DNA from 2 places in the Pseudoduganella sp. HUAS MS19 genome. Region 1 is predicted to be linked to the other one. Evidence: riboswitches for the same ligand, from Rfam matches in the RefSeq annotation. Region 1 holds a riboswitch; the other holds the start of a gene.
The links. Region 1 has a riboswitch for thiamine pyrophosphate ahead of ACWBU6_RS20985 (TonB-dependent siderophore receptor). Riboswitches for the same ligand answer to the same signal wherever they lie in the genome.
Positions count from the first base shown of each region.

Region 2: linked by a shared signal. The riboswitch ahead of thiC (phosphomethylpyrimidine synthase ThiC) and the one ahead of ACWBU6_RS20985 (TonB-dependent siderophore receptor) in region 1 are both predicted to bind thiamine pyrophosphate.

Region 1 covers NZ_CM132133.1:4,612,685-4,620,176, forward strand. The annotation lists gene ACWBU6_RS20970 (Imm26 family immunity protein) at 1-157, opposite strand, end outside; gene ACWBU6_RS20975 (ferritin family protein) at 194-493, opposite strand; gene ACWBU6_RS20980 (iron-containing alcohol dehydrogenase) at 619-1,788, shown strand; TPP riboswitch at 1,796-1,894, shown strand; gene ACWBU6_RS20985 (TonB-dependent siderophore receptor) at 1,967-4,057, shown strand; gene ACWBU6_RS20990 (hypothetical protein) at 4,120-4,824, opposite strand; gene ACWBU6_RS20995 (AAA family ATPase) at 4,828-5,343, opposite strand; gene pnuC (nicotinamide riboside transporter PnuC) at 5,340-5,954, opposite strand; gene ACWBU6_RS21005 (S46 family peptidase) at 6,002-7,492, opposite strand, start outside.
Region 2 covers NZ_CM132133.1:1,431,774-1,439,265, forward strand. The annotation lists gene ACWBU6_RS06660 (acyclic terpene utilization AtuA family protein) at 1-923, opposite strand, end outside; gene ACWBU6_RS06665 (DUF4382 domain-containing protein) at 1,091-2,293, opposite strand; gene ACWBU6_RS06670 (hypothetical protein) at 2,470-3,105, opposite strand; TPP riboswitch at 3,163-3,274, shown strand; gene thiC (phosphomethylpyrimidine synthase ThiC) at 3,352-5,211, shown strand; gene thiS (sulfur carrier protein ThiS) at 5,208-5,411, shown strand; gene ACWBU6_RS06685 (thiazole synthase) at 5,431-6,213, shown strand; gene thiD (bifunctional hydroxymethylpyrimidine kinase/phosphomethylpyrimidine kinase) at 6,210-7,286, shown strand; gene thiE (thiamine phosphate synthase) at 7,296-7,492, shown strand, end outside.

The sequences.
Region 1 (7,492 bases):
CCGCCAGGGTCGGCAGCGTCCAGTGGGTCGGCCCGAACAGGTAGGCCAGCATGACCTTTCCTTGCGGTGACAGGCGGGCCACCAGTCCGGTGGCATACCCGCCATTTCTAAGCGGGATCGCAAACCAGCTGCCCTCCCGGTACGGCTGCAACTTCATCGACTTCCTTTCTGTTTGCAGCGCGATACCAGGACATTATTCGTAGTGGTACTGCGCGGCGATCGGTCCCGCCTTGAACAGCGCTTCCTTCATTTCCTTATCCATTTTCGGGTCGCGCCGGCGCACCCATTCCAGCAGCATCGCGATCTGCTTGCGCGTGGCATCGCGATGGCTGGCCATGACCAGCTTCAGCTCGGGGTCGGTGCACGTCTCGATGCGCTGGTTATGCATGTCCAGCGCCTCGATCTTCTCACTCAACGACGTTAGCGCCCGGTGCATGTCCAGCACCTGGGCATTGAGGTAGTCGCGCGGCTCGACCACGTGTTCCTGTGTCATCTCACTCTCCTTAGGCATGCGGGTACACGCATTGTCAGCCTGCGGCGCGGATTTCTCAAGTGTAGCAAGGCGCCCGGGCGGCTGTCGCACGGATGGGCGAGTTTTGCGCGATAATGCCCGGCATTATGCAAAACTTCGAATTCCACAATCCAACCCGCGTCATTTTCGGCGCAGGACAAATTTCCTCCCTGGCAAAACATATTCCTTCCAATGCACGTGTGTTGCTGCTCTACGGCGGCGGCAGCATCAAGTCCAACGGCACCTATGACGAAGTGCATGCTGCGCTGGCAGGCCTGGAACATCCGGTGCTGGAGTTTGCCGGCATCGAGCCCAATCCGCGCTACGAAACGCTGATGGAAGCGGTGGCGCTGATTCATCGCGAGAACATCGACTTCCTGCTGGCGGTCGGCGGCGGCTCTGTTGTCGACGGCACAAAATTTGTTGCCGCTGCGGCGGTGTACGATGGCGACGCCTGGGACATCCTGAAAATCGGCGGCAAGGTGGTGAAGGCCGCCCTGCCCTTTGGCGCCGTGCTGACGCTGCCGGCTACCGGATCGGAAATGAACAGCGCCAGCGTGATCAGCCGTGCCGCAACGCAGGAAAAGCGCGCCTTCATGAGTCCACACGTTTATCCGCGCTTCTCGGTACTGGACCCGGCCAAGACATTGACGCTGCCACTGCGCCAGGTCGGCAACGGGGTGGTCGATGCCTTCGTCCACACCACCGAACAGTACCTGACCTACCCGGCCAACGCGCCGGTGCAGGACCGCTTTGCCGAAGGCCTGCTGCAAACCCTGGTGGAACTGGGCCCGCAAGTGCTGGCGCGTCCAGATGATGTGGAAGTGCGCGCCAACATCATGTGGACCGCCACCATGGCGCTGAATGGTCTGATCGGCGTCGGCGTGCCGCAGGACTGGGCGACCCACGGCATCGGCCACGAACTGACCGCGCTGTTTGGCCTGGACCATGCGCAGACGCTGGCGATCGTCCTGCCGGGCATCCTGCAGATCCGCCGCGAAGCCAAGCGCGGCAAGCTGCTGCAATACGCCGCGCGCGTCTGGGGCCTGGATGCCGGCAAAGGCACCGAGGATGAACGCATCGATGCGGCCATCGGCAACACGCGCGCCTTCTTCGAACAGATGGGCGTGCCGACCCGTTTGTCCGGCTATGGCCTGGGTTCGGAAGCGATCGATGCCGTCGTCGCCGCCATGGAAGCGGCCGGCTTGACCGGCCTGGGCGAACGGCGCGATATCACGCCTGCCGACGTGCGCAAGGCGCTGCAACTGAGCCTGTAGTACAATACCGCCTCGCTAGGGGTCCTCGCGCATGCGTGCGGGGTGAGAAATACCCTCCGAACCTGATCTGGATAATGCCAGCGAAGGAAAGCGTAGATGGTTGAAAGCCCGCAGGTGCGGGCCCCGCTCTCACCCCTCGTGCTCTCCCGCTGGCGCAACGTACAGCAAGAGCACAAAAATGACTCAATACCGCCTCACCCTGGCCGCACTGGCCGTCGCTTCCGCCTTCGCCCCTGCCGCCAGCGCGCAGGACCAGAAAATGACCGAAGTGGTCATCTCCGCCAACCGTGTGGCCGCCGAGCGCGCCTCCGTGGCCGGCTTCAGCGAACAGCCGTTGCTGCAGACCCCTGCTTCCGTCAGCGTGCTGACCCGCGAACAGATTCAGGAATTGAACATCCGCAACACCACCGACGCAGCCAAGTTCGACGCCAGCATCGGCGACGCCTACAACGCGGTCGGCTACGCCGAACAGTTCTCGATCCGCGGCTTCAAGCTGAATAACGCCAATTCCTACCGCAAGGATGGGCACCCGGTGTCCGGCGATACCCAGATCCCGCTGGAGAACAAGGAAAGCATCGAAGTGCTGCGCGGCCTGGCCGGCATGCAGGCGGGCGTTGCGGCACCGGGCGGCGTGGTCAATTACGTGACCAAGCGCCCCACCGATAACACGCTGCGCTCCGTGCTGTTTGAAGTGGGCGAGCGCGGCTCCGTGCTGGGCACCGTGGACCTGGGCGGCCGTTTCGAAGACCGCCGCTTCGGCTACCGCGTCAACGCGGCAGGTGAACGCATGCGCTCCATCATCAAGGGGGCCGACGGCCACCGCAGCTTCGTCTCCGGCGCGTTCGATTTCCGTATCAGCCCACAGGCGCTGCTGACGATCGATGCCGACTACCAGAAGAAGTCGCAGAAGTCGGCACCCGGCTTCCAGCTGATCGGCGGCACCAGCCTGCCGGTGGTCGATGCCGCCACCTTCCTCAACGACCAGCCGTGGGCCAAACCGGTTGAAACCGAATCGAGCAACATCGGCGTGAACTTCCAGTACCAGCTTTCGCCAGAATGGAAAGCGACCTTCAGCGCGAACCAGCACCGCTTCAAGCGCGATGACTACACCGCCTTCCCTTACGGCTGCACGAGCGAATCGCTGTGGCCGGGCTATTGCACCAACGGCGATTACGATGTTTACGACTACCGCAGCCTGGGTGAAGAGAAGAAACCGCTGTCGGCCAAGGCGCTGTTGAATGGACGCTTTGCGACCGCTTCGATTCGCCATGAACTGGCTGCCGGCCTGTCCTTCTTCAGCAACCACGAAAGCTGGGGCGACTACGTGTACGAATACGCTGGCGTGAGCAACATCTACCATCCGGTTGCGGTCCCGATGACCGATGAGCAAGTGGGCCCGGTTTCCGAGCGCCGCAACGATCATGAGCGCTCGGCCTTCGTGCAGGACATCATCGGCCTGAGCGACCAACTGGCGCTGCATGCCGGCGTGCGCTATGCGTCCCTGCGCCGCAATGAAGCAGACGTCGCGCCGGTGCGCAAGAACTTCTGGCTGCCGAATGTGGCGCTGGTGTTCAGCCCCAGTTCCAGGCTGTCCTACTATGCGAACTATGCGCAGGGCCTGCAGTACGGCAGCGTGGCACCTATCGGCACCAGCAACGAAGCTCGCGCGCTGGCGCCGGGCAAATCGAAGCAGGTGGAGCTGGGAACCAAGGCCGAAATCAACGGCATCACGCTGTCGGCAGCGCTGTACCAGATCGACCAGGGCCTGGAGTTCACCGACGCCGCCAGCAACACCTTCGTGCGCAGCGGCCAGGAACGCCACCGCGGCCTGGAGTTCAGTGCGCAGGGCAAGGCAACGCGTGAACTGCTGCTGGGCGCTTCGATGGCGGCGATCCATACCGAGCAGGAAGGCACCGGCCTGGTGGGCCTGGACGGCAAGCGTGTGACCAATGTGCCGAACTTCAAGTCGACCGTGTGGGCAGACTACGCCGTGAGCGCAGTTCCCGGCCTGAAACTGAATGCAAACTGGCAGTTCGCCGGCAAGAAGGCCTTCGACCAGGAGAACAAGACCATGGTGCCGTCCTACCATGTGGTGAACCTGGGCGGCTCGTACGCCACCCGCGTGGGCGGTTCGGCGGTGATCCTGCGCGCGCAGGTGAAGAATGCGTTCGACAAGTTCTACTGGCGCGACGTGACGCCGGACCTGGGCGGCTACCTGTTCCCGGGTTCCCCGCGCACCTTCCACCTCTCTGCGCAGGTTGACTTCTAACCCAGGTATGCGGCGGCCGCGTACCGGGTCGGCCCCTTGGGTCTGGCCCGGGTTCTCCGGTGCTAAAAGATGTACTGGACACGCATGCTGAAGGAGTTGGCTGCGCGGCCCGAGTTCTTGCCGAACAGGTAGGCTGCTTCGTACTTGAAGTGGCCTGCTTCGCCGAAGAAGGCTGGCCCGGCGCGGTGCGATTGCCGCTTCGACGGCAGCCAGTCATTCCATTTCCCTACTTCGCCAAAGCCTTGCAGGCCCGGCGAGAACCAGCGCTTCCAGCGCTGCCTGACCTGCCATTGGTAGGCCAGCTCGGTTTCGTTGTGCGCCCCGTTATCCATTTCGCGCTGGAAGAACAGGTTGAAGTTCAGTTGCGTGCGCCAGACTTGCGTTTGCAGCACCGGCCCGATCTCCACCGCATAACCGTTGTCGCGCCGCCGGGCCCGCTCCACCGACGTATGCAGCGCCAGGTCGACGTCGTACTGGCCTTGCGTCAGCAGGAAGTCATTCTGCCATTCGATACCGGTATTGCGCGTCTGCCGGCCATCGCGCTGGAACCATTGCGTGGTCAGCTCGGTGTACCAGCGCGCTGTCACGCCGTAGCCGATGCCGATCTCGGGGCTGGCGGTGTTGCGCGAGTTCTTGTAATGGGCGTTCCAGTATTTGTAGTCGATTGAAGCCTGGCCTTCCACATCGTAGATGGTGACCATGTAATAACCGGTCTCGCCAAACGCCGCCAAGGGGATCATGGCGGCCAGCGCGAGCAGTTTTTTCATGCCTCAATCTCCCAGGAGTTGGCCGACCTGCTTCAAGCGCTCTTCAATGCCACCGGAAATGCGCGTGTAAGGAATGCCGCGCCGGGCCAGTTCGTCGAGCAGGATCGAATCAATCATACCGCTGACATCTTCCTCTTCGTGGTGAAGTCCGTCGGGTATCCATGCAAATTCAGGCTTGCAGACCAGGGTTATGTCGTATTGGCGCGACGAAGCGAGGCTTTCGAGCTGCTCGTCGATGCCGCCGAAGTAGTGGATGCTGTAGACCGCCGTCATCAGCGGGGTGGTGTCGCAGAACAGGAAGCGGCCGCCTTGCGCCGCCAGCGCATCTTCGCGGGCCACCTGGGTGGCGGCAATGTGGAACTGGTCGGTCGATACCGGAACGCTCTGGCGCTGGTCACAGAATTCGCGCAGGTATTCGGGCACCCAGATGGCGCCGTACCTTTCCGCCAGCGCTTGCGCCAGGGTGGTCTTGCCGGAGGCTGCGGCGCCGATGATGGCGACGCGGTAAGGCTGCTTCATTTCCAGACGACTGCTTCTTCCGGTTCGTCGCTGCTGCCTTGCCATGCCAGCAGGCCGGCAACTGCCATCGCGACGAACATGCCATACAGGACAGCCGTCAGCATCAGGCCTTTATGGACGTACAGCGCGACGTACAGCACGTCGACAACGATCCAGACGTGCCAGTTTTCGATCTTCTTGCGCGACAGGAGGGCTTGTCCCACCAGGCTGCCGGCGGTCAGGAAGGCGTCCGCATTGGGCACGTCGGTGTCGGTAAAACTGCGCAGGAACCAGGCCAGGATGCCGAAGCCTGCCAGCCAGGCGAGGCCCGACAGCACACGGCCGCGCGCTGTCAGCGTCGACACCGCCAGCTCCTTGCCGTGGTTCCCGTGCAGCCATTGGTACCAGCCCCAGAACGAGACGGTCACGAACACACCCTGCAGCGCCATGTCACCGTACAGCCTGGCGCCGAAAAACACCACGCCGTAGGTCGTGGACGACAGGATGGCAAACAGCCAGGCCCAGTGGTTCTGGCGGATGTTGAGCCACACGGTCAGCACGGCCAGCACAAACGACACCAGCTCCAGCGGAGTGGTAGTGGCAAGACCGAACAGGGAAATGGTTTCGTTCATGGGATTGCGCTGGGGTGAAGGGGCTCACTGCGAGCCCCTTTTTCTGCTTACTTCTGCGGATACTTGATGGTCATTTCCTTCAGCAGGTTATCCGCGCGGTCGATCTCCTTCATGACCCACAGCATGTAGCGAACGTCCAGATGGATGGCGCGCGTGATGTCGCGGTCGAAGTACCAGTCCTTGGTGATGGACTCATAGGTGGAGTCGAAGTTCAGGCCGACCAGTTCGCCGCGCTTGTTGACCACGGCGGAACCGGAATTACCGCCGGTAGTGTCAGCCGAGGACAGGAAGTCGACCGGCACGGTGCCCAGCACCGAATCCTTGAACTGGCCATAGCGCTTGGCCTTGACCGCATCGATCAGCGCCTGCGGCGCATCGAACGGCTCCTTGCCGGTGTGCTTCTCGAGGATGCCTTCCACCGTGGTGAACGGGCCCTTGGTAATGCCGTCGCGGCCAGGATAGGCCGACACGGTGCCGTAGGTCACGCGCAGGGTAGAGTTGGCATCAGGGTAGACCGGCTTGCCCTGCGACTTCTTCCATGCGATCACTGCGGCCATGTACTGCGGGATGATCTTTTCCAGGTTGCCGTCGACTTCCTTGCGGCGCTCTTCCAGCGTCATCGCCACGCCATGCATGCGCACGGCCAGCTTGATGAATGGGTCGGTCGACTGTTCGAAATCGGCCGGCGCCTTCTCCATCCAGGCCAGGCGGGTTGCGGTGTCGGCCAGTCCGGTCTTCTGGTACATGCCTGGCACGTCGGCCAGGGCCGGCGTCAGGTTGTCCAGCCACTGCGGGTGCGCCTTGGTCGGCAGCTTGACATAGCGCTGCAGGCCGGCGACGTAGCGGGCCTGGTCGACCGAAGGAACCAGCGACTGTTCCAGGCGGGTCAGGCGCGCCTTGATGTTGGCCAGGTCGCGCTCCTGGAAGCCCGGCTCGCGGTCAGCGTCGGCCTTCTGCTTTTCCAGCGCCAGGCGGTACAAGGTGCGTGCGGATTTCAGCAAGTCGCTGTAGGTTGCCACGCCGTAAGCGAATTCATCGTCGCCCAGGTCCATCTCGGCAGCGATGGCGGCATCCAGTTCCGCCAGCATGGCCGGCGAAGACTTGGCCTGCTTGCCGTACCAGGTGCGGAATTCCGCATCCTGCTTGTCCTTGATCGCAGCCAGGTCCTTGCGGGCGAAGCCGTCCAGCAGCCCCTGGGTTTTCTTCATGCGGTTGTTGATCGACTTGACCACGCTGGCGTAGCGCACCACGTCGTTATCCTTGCCCTTGGTGGCGGCAGCGATCGCGTCGAGGTCGGCCTGGTAGTCGGCCACCATGAGCGGATAGCTCAGGTCGCGCGCATAGCGGATCTCGACCGGCAGCTTGTAGCGGCTGGTGCGGCCGGGATAGCCCGCCAGCAGGATAGGATCGCCGTTCTTCAGGCCTTCGGCGGAAACCACCAGGAAGTCCTTCGATTTGTACGGCACGTTGTCCGGCGACGGGTCGGCCGGCTTGCCATCCTTGCCGACGTATGCGCGCAGGAAGGCATAGTCGCCAGT
Region 2 (7,492 bases), 3.2 Mb from region 1:
GTGGCGCTGACTTTGTAGGCCGGCGTGGGTGCCTGGCCGCGTGCGCCCTGTACCAGCACGCGCTGCGGGCCTGCCTGCTCCAGCGTGACGCCGCTGAAGTCGCACACCACGTCCGGCAAAACGTAGCGTGCCGGGTCGCCGATTTCGTACAGCAGCTGCTCGGCCGCCACGGCCGGCGTGACCAGGCCGCCCGTGCCCTCCGGCTTGCCCAGCACGAAACTGCCGTCGGCGCGGCATTCGACCACCGGGTAGCCGCTGTTGGCCCAGTCCGGCACCTGTTCCCAGTCGGTGAACAGGCCGCCGCTGCCCTGGCAGCCGCACTCGATCAGGTGCCCGGCCAGGCTGCCGGCAGCAAGCAGGTCGTAGTCGCCGGGCGCCCAGCCGAATTCGTGCAGCAGGGCGCCCAGCGTGACGGCGCTGTCGACGCAGCGGCCGGTAATCACCACGTCGGCGCCGGCGTCGAGTGCGGCCTTGACCGGGAACGCGCCAAGGTAGGCGTTGGCACTCAGTACCGTGGCCGGCAGGGCTACGCCTTCGGCGCGCAGCTGCGGCAGCAGGCCCGATACGTCGTCGCCTTCGACCACGGCGATGCGCGGCGCCAGCCCCTGCTGCGCCGCCAGCGCGCGCAGCGCCGCAGCGCAGCCTTGCGGGTTGATGCCGCCGGCATTGGCCACGATGCGCACGCCGCGCGCGAGCGCGTCGCCCAGCACATCGCGCATGACGTCGATGAAGTCGGTGGCGTAGCCCAGCTCCGGCTGCTTGCGGCGCGCGGCCGCCAGCAGCGACATGGTCAGTTCGGCCAGGTAATCGAAAACCAGGTAATCGAGTTCGCCGCCATCGAGCAACTGGCGCGGGCCGAGGGCGCTGTCGCCCCAGAAGCCTGCCGCACCGCCAATCCGGACATGGTTCCTGCCTGCGCGCACCCTGGCTCCTTTTATTAAATCATTCGATTGAATAATTCAGGATACCGCGGAAAAGCGCAGGCGCGCAAGCGGCGCGCGTTGCAGCCTGGCGACGCGCAAAAGAAAACCCCGGCTGCCGCCTGGAGGCGGCGCCGGGGCTGTGGCACCAGCGGAGCCGGCGCAGGTGCTTACGGCACCAGGTTGAAGTTGACGTTGACGGCGTTGGCGACGTTGATGTCGACCGCGGCGTTGGACAGCGTGCTGTAGCCGGTGGCCGAGGCGTCGACCTTGTACATGCCGGTGGCCGGGATGGTGCCCGCGCTGGAGAAGGTCAGCGGCAGGGTGGCGCTGTAGGCAGCGTACTGCGGCGCGGCCAGCGGCAGCTTGGCGATGCTGTAGGCGCCGCTGGCCAGGTCGGCGTTGGCGTAGCGCAGGGTCACGGTCGGGCCGCCGGTAATGGCTTGCTTGGCCGAGACCAGGGCCGATTCGGTGGCGCTGGCCGGGGTCAGGGTGGCAGTGCCGCTGATCGAACCCATCAGGCTGGTGGTGGCCAGGGTGAAGGGCGCGCCCGTGGTGCTGATCGGCACCATGGCAGTGGTGGAAGTCACCGGCACGCCGCCCACCACGTAGGCGGCATGGGTGTTGGAGGTGATCACCACGTCGTAGTTACCGAGAGGCAGGCGTGGCAGCACGAATTCGCCGGTGGCGCTTGGCACCGTCGCGGCCACCACGGCACCATTTTGCTGGGCGCTGACGGTAATGCCATCGGACAGCAGCGGCACGCTGACGAAACCGCTGATGCCGTTCAGGGCAGTCGGGATCACTTTCACTACCGGTTTCAGCGCGTACTTGCCATTGCCCTTGGTGACGATGGATTTGCAGGCGTCGAAGTCCATCACCAGATCGTAGCGCTGGCCCGCTTCCACGGTGAAGTCGGCATTCATCTTGATGCCGCTCTGTACCGCGCTCGGGGTATCGAGCGAGATCTCGGTGGTCGTGCCGCTCAGGACCACGGAGTTGGCAGTCGCGTTGCCGGTGTTCGGGTCCAGCACCAGGCGCACCTGGTTGTAGCGGCCGGCTGCCAGCGAGGTCTGGCCCAGTGCTTCCAGGGTGCCGTTGGTCAGGTTCAGCAGGTTGATCTTCTTGCCGGGCGACAGGGTGACGTCGGTCCAGCCGCTATCGGTATCGCTGGCGGTGGCGCTGGTGTTGACGCGCACTTTGTTGACCGTCACATTGACGGCATCAAAGCCGCAGGCCGGGGCGTCGGTGATCGAGACGCCCAGGGTACCCATGGTCTGGGTCGGCGGCGTATCGCCGCCGCCGCCGCCGCCGCAGGCAGCGAGCAGGAGGGAGGTCAGCGCGAGTGGGAGCAGGGAGACTTTGGTGTGCATGGTGGTGCCTCTCGTAGTAGTTATTGGTGCTCTTCCATTATCGGAATCAAGAGGAAAACCGCTACGTGCGATTACGCACATAGTAACGATTTGTTACACTTGCAGATGGAAAGCCACTGGGCAGCGCGGTGGAGTGTTGCTGTCTGGCAACGCTTCAATGTCGCTAGCTACCCTGGTCACGGGCAATTGACGTTCCAGGCAGTGAGTTCGGCGCGCGCGGTGCGGACCGTGATCTCAAGCTTGCTGCCGATGTCGCTCGCATAGCCAAGCAGGAACATGCCGTCCGCGCTGCGGCCCAGCGTGCGCAACTGGAAGTTGCGCGCCCGGGTCGGGGCGCAACTGGTGTTGCCGGCCATGAGCAGGCGCGCGCGCTGCAGCAGTTCGCCCTGTGCCTGGATCAGGCGCAGCATGTCGATCTCGGCCAGCGGGGCGCGCAGTTCGACCATCGCCGCCGGCGGCGTGCCGCAACTGGTGGTGTGGTGGATCCAGACGTGCTCGCTGCTGTCGGCGCGCCAGCTGTCGTCGGCCTGCTGCGCATAGCGGGTGCGGGTGACGCGGCACAGCGGCAGCACCAGGCGCACCGGCGGCGCGTCGCTGCTGGCGCTGGCAATCCACTTGCGCCCGTCGCGCCCGCGTTCAGCGCGCAGCGGGGGCACCGGCGTGCCCGGCGCGGTGCGCTGCATGAACTGTTCGAACGAGCGCTGCTCGGCCAGCGTGGGCTCGCGCGCAGCAGCGCCAGGCGTTGCCGCTACAGGCGCCGCGGCCGCCGCAGCCTGCGCGGCCATCGCCGCCAGGAATACTACATATCGCATCCGGTCTCCTTTCAATGCGCATCGATTATAGATATAATCCGCTCGCTGCCGAAAGGTGGCACACGCTAGGGGTCCTGTGCGCTCAATTCCATATTGAGTGCGCGGGTGAGAAATACCCTCCGAACCTGATCTGGATAATGCCAGCGAAGGGAAGCTTCAGGATACGCACGGCTGCGCCACGACAGGCGCAAGCGCAGGCGCAACCTAACCTCCTTTGCTGGCTCCTGCGCCAACAAAGGAGCCAAAATGAACGCCAATCCAACCTTCCTCGCCGCCCAGGCCGAGGTCGACTCCGCAGCAGTCACCCCGCTGCCGAATTCCCGCAAAATCTATGTCACCGGCAGCCGCGCTGACCTGCGCGTGCCGATGCGCGAAATCAGCCTGTCCGGCGACAATGCGCCGGTGACCGTGTACGACTGCTCCGGCCCGTACAGCGACCCGGACGCGACGATCGATATCCGCAAGGGCCTGTCCACCCCGCGCGCCGCCTGGATCGCCGAGCGTAACGACACCGGGCTGCTGGACGGCCCGAGCTCCGACTACGGCCGCCAGCGCCTGGCCGACGCAAAGCTCGATGCGCTGCGCTTCGAACTGCACCGCCAGCCGCGCCGCGCCCTGGCCGGCCGCAACGTGACGCAGATGCACTATGCGCGCCAGGGCATCGTCACGCCGGAAATGGAATACGTGGCGATCCGCGAGAACCTGCGCCGCAAGGAATACCTGGCCGGCCTGCGTGGCCAGGGCGAAAAGGGCGCGCGCATGGCCGACCTGCTGGGCCGCCAGCACCGCGGCGAATCGTTCGGCGCCGCCATCCCGGAAGAAATCACGCCGGAATTCGTCCGCGACGAGATCGCCCGCGGCCGCGCCATCATCCCGGCCAACATCAACCACCCGGAACTGGAGCCGATGATCATCGGCCGCAACTTCCTGGTCAAGATCAATGCCAATATCGGCAATTCCGCGGTGACCTCCTCCATCGGCGAGGAAGTGGAGAAGATGACCTGGGCCATCCGCTGGGGCGGCGATACCGTGATGGACCTGTCGACCGGCAAGCACATCCACGAAACGCGCGAATGGATCGTGCGCAATTCGCCGGTGCCGATCGGCACCGTGCCGATCTACCAGGCGCTGGAAAAGGTCAACGGCAAGGCCGAAGAGCTGACTTGGGAAATCTTCCGCGACACCCTGATCGAGCAGGCGGAGCAGGGTGTCGACTACTTCACCATCCACGCCGGCGTGCTGCTGCGCTACGTGCCGCTGACGGCCAAGCGCATGACCGGCATCGTCTCGCGCGGCGGCTCGATCATGGCCAAGTGGTGCCTGGCGCACCACAAGGAAAACTTCCTGTACACGCACTTCGAAGAGATCTGCGACATCATGAAGGCCTACGACGTCAGCTTCTCGCTGGGCGACGGCCTGCGTCCCGGCTCGGTGTGGGATGCCAACGACGACGCGCAGCTGGGTGAACTGAAGACCCTGGGCGAACTGACCCGGATCGCCTGGAAGCACGACGTGCAGGTGATGATCGAAGGCCCGGGTCACGTGCCGATGCAGCTCATTAAGGAGAATATGGACCTGCAGCTGGAGCAGTGCAGCGAAGCGCCGTTCTACACCCTGGGCCCGCTGACCACCGATATCGCCCCCGGCTACGACCACATCACTTCGGGCATCGGCGCGGCGCAGATCGGCTGGTACGGCACCGCCATGCTGTGCTACGTGACGCCGAAGGAGCACCTGGGCCTGCCGAACAAGGCCGACGTCAAGGAAGGCATCATCACCTACAAGATCGCCGCCCACGCCGCCGACCTGGCCAAAGGCCATCCCGGCGCGCAGATCCGCGACAACGCGCTGTCGCTGGCGCGCTTCGAGTTCCGCTGGGAAGACCAGTTCAACCTGGGCCTGGACCCGGACCGCGCGCGGGAGTTCCACGACGAGACGTTGCCGAAGGATTCGGCCAAGGTGGCGCACTTCTGCTCCATGTGCGGCCCGCATTTCTGCTCGATGAAGATCACGCAGGAGGTGCGCGACTTCGCGGCCAAGGGCATGCAGGAAAAGTCGATCGAATTCGTCAAGGGCGGAGCCAACATCTACCGCGAGCAAGCATGATCGAGATCGAACTGAACGGCGCCGCGCATGCGGTGCCGCCGCAGCAGACGCTGGACCAACTGGTCGATTCGCTCGCGCTGGCCGGCCAGGCGCTGGCGCTGGCGGTCAACCGCCAGGTCGTGCCGCGCCAGCGCTGGCCGCAGGTGGCGCTGAAGCATAACGATAAAGTAGACATCGTCCGCGCCATCGGCGGGGGCTGAATAACAGGGGAGACTGCAAATGCAAGACAAACCGTTGGTCATCGCAGGTAAGGAATACAGCTCGCGCCTGCTGGTCGGCAGCGGCAAGTACAAGGACTTGCCGCAAACCCGCGAAGCCACGCTGGCGGCGGGCGCGGAAATCATCACGGTGGCGATCCGCCGCGTCAATATCGGCCAGGACCCGCACGCGCCAAGCCTGCTGGACTATGTGCCGCCGCATGAATTCACCATCCTGCCCAATACGGCCGGCTGCTACACGGCGCAGGATGCGGTGTACACGCTGCAGATGGCGCGCGAACTGCTGAATGGCCACAAGCTGGTCAAGCTGGAAGTGCTGGGCGACGAGAAAACCCTGTTCCCCAACATGCCGGAAACACTGGTCGCCGCGCGCGCACTGGTGAAGGACGGCTTTGACGTGATGGTCTACTGCAGCGACGACCCGATCCAGGCGCGCATGCTGGAAGATATCGGCTGCTGCGCGGTGATGCCGCTGGCCTCGCTGATCGGCTCGGGCATGGGCATCCTCAATCCCTGGAACCTGTCGCTGATCATCGAGCAATCGCAGGTGCCGGTGCTGGTCGATGCCGGCGTCGGCACGGCGTCCGACGCGGCCATCGCCATGGAGCTTGGCTGCGACGGCGTGCTGATGAACACCGCCATCGCCGCCGCCGGTGATCCGGTGCGCATGGCGCGCGCCATGAAGCTGGGCGTGCAGGCCGGCCGCGAAGCCTTCCTGGCCGGCCGCATGCCGCGCCGTTTCGCCGCCTCGCCGTCTTCGCCGATGGCGGGGAGGCTGGCATGAGCGACCGGCCCTGCGTGCTGGTGTTCTCCGGCGCCGATCCTTCGGGCGGCGCCGGCATGGCGGCCGATATCCAGGCCATCACGGCGATGGGCGCGCATGCGCTGCCGGTGCTGACTGCCATCACGGTGCAGGACAATAACCGCGTGCATGCGGTGATGCCGGTGGCGCCGGAGGTGGTGCTGCAGCAGGCGCGCGCGCTGCTGGCGCAGGTGCCGGTGGCGGCGGTCAAGATCGGTATTCCCGGCAGCGCGGAAAATGCGCAGGCCATCGCCACGCTGATCGGCGAGCTGCGCGCAACGCATCGCGCAGCGGCCGGCGCGGCGCCGGGCTGGGCGCAGCGCCTGTACAGCGATCCGCCGGTGGTGCTCGATCCGGTGCTGCGCAGCGGCCACGGCGATGCGCTGGGCCGCGACGATGCGGTGCAGGCGCTGGCACCCTTGCTGCCGCTGGCCACCCTGATCACGCCCAATGGGCCGGAAGCGGCCGCCCTGGCCGGCAGCGCAGCGCGTTACCGTGCCCCGGTCCGCGTAGGCGTCGCGGCGGCCTACGGCACCGGCTCGCTTGCCGGCCCGGTCGCCGCTGCCGGCGCAGAGGAGGAGGGGGCGATGGCCGATGCGGCCATGGCCGCATCGGCATCCGTCGCAAGGGGCGGCGCAACGGTGCGTGGCGCGGCAGGCCAGGCTGCCCCGGGGGACGTGGCGCCGATGGTGGCGCTGGCGACGCCCGGCGTGCCGCCGGCCTGGCACGGCACCGCGCATGGCGACGCGCTGGCCCACGCACGGGCACTGCGCGCCCTCGGCTGCATCCATGTGCTGGTGACCGGCGGCCACGATGAAGGCAGCGACGTGGTGGTCAACCGCTGGCTCGGCCCGGAGCGCCAGCAGAACTGGAGCTGGCCGCGCCTGCCCGGCGGCTTCCATGGCAGCGGATGCACGCTGGCCGCCGCCACGGCCGCCCTGCTCGCCCTCGGCAATACGATGGCGCAGGCATTGACCAAGGCGCAAGGCTATACCCAGCGCGCACTGGCCGCCTCGTACGCAATCGCGCCCGGCCAGCGCATCCCGCAGCGATAAGGAGACATCATGCAAGGACTTTACCTGGTCACCCCCAACTGGGACGATACCGAAAAGCTGCTCGAGGTGACCGAGCAGGCGCTGCGCGCCGGCGTTGCGCTGCTGCAATACCGCCACAAGGACGCCAGCCCGGCGCTGCGGCGCGAGCAGGGCGGGGCGCTGCGCGAGCTATGCCATAAGTACAGCGTGCCCTTCCTGGTCAACGA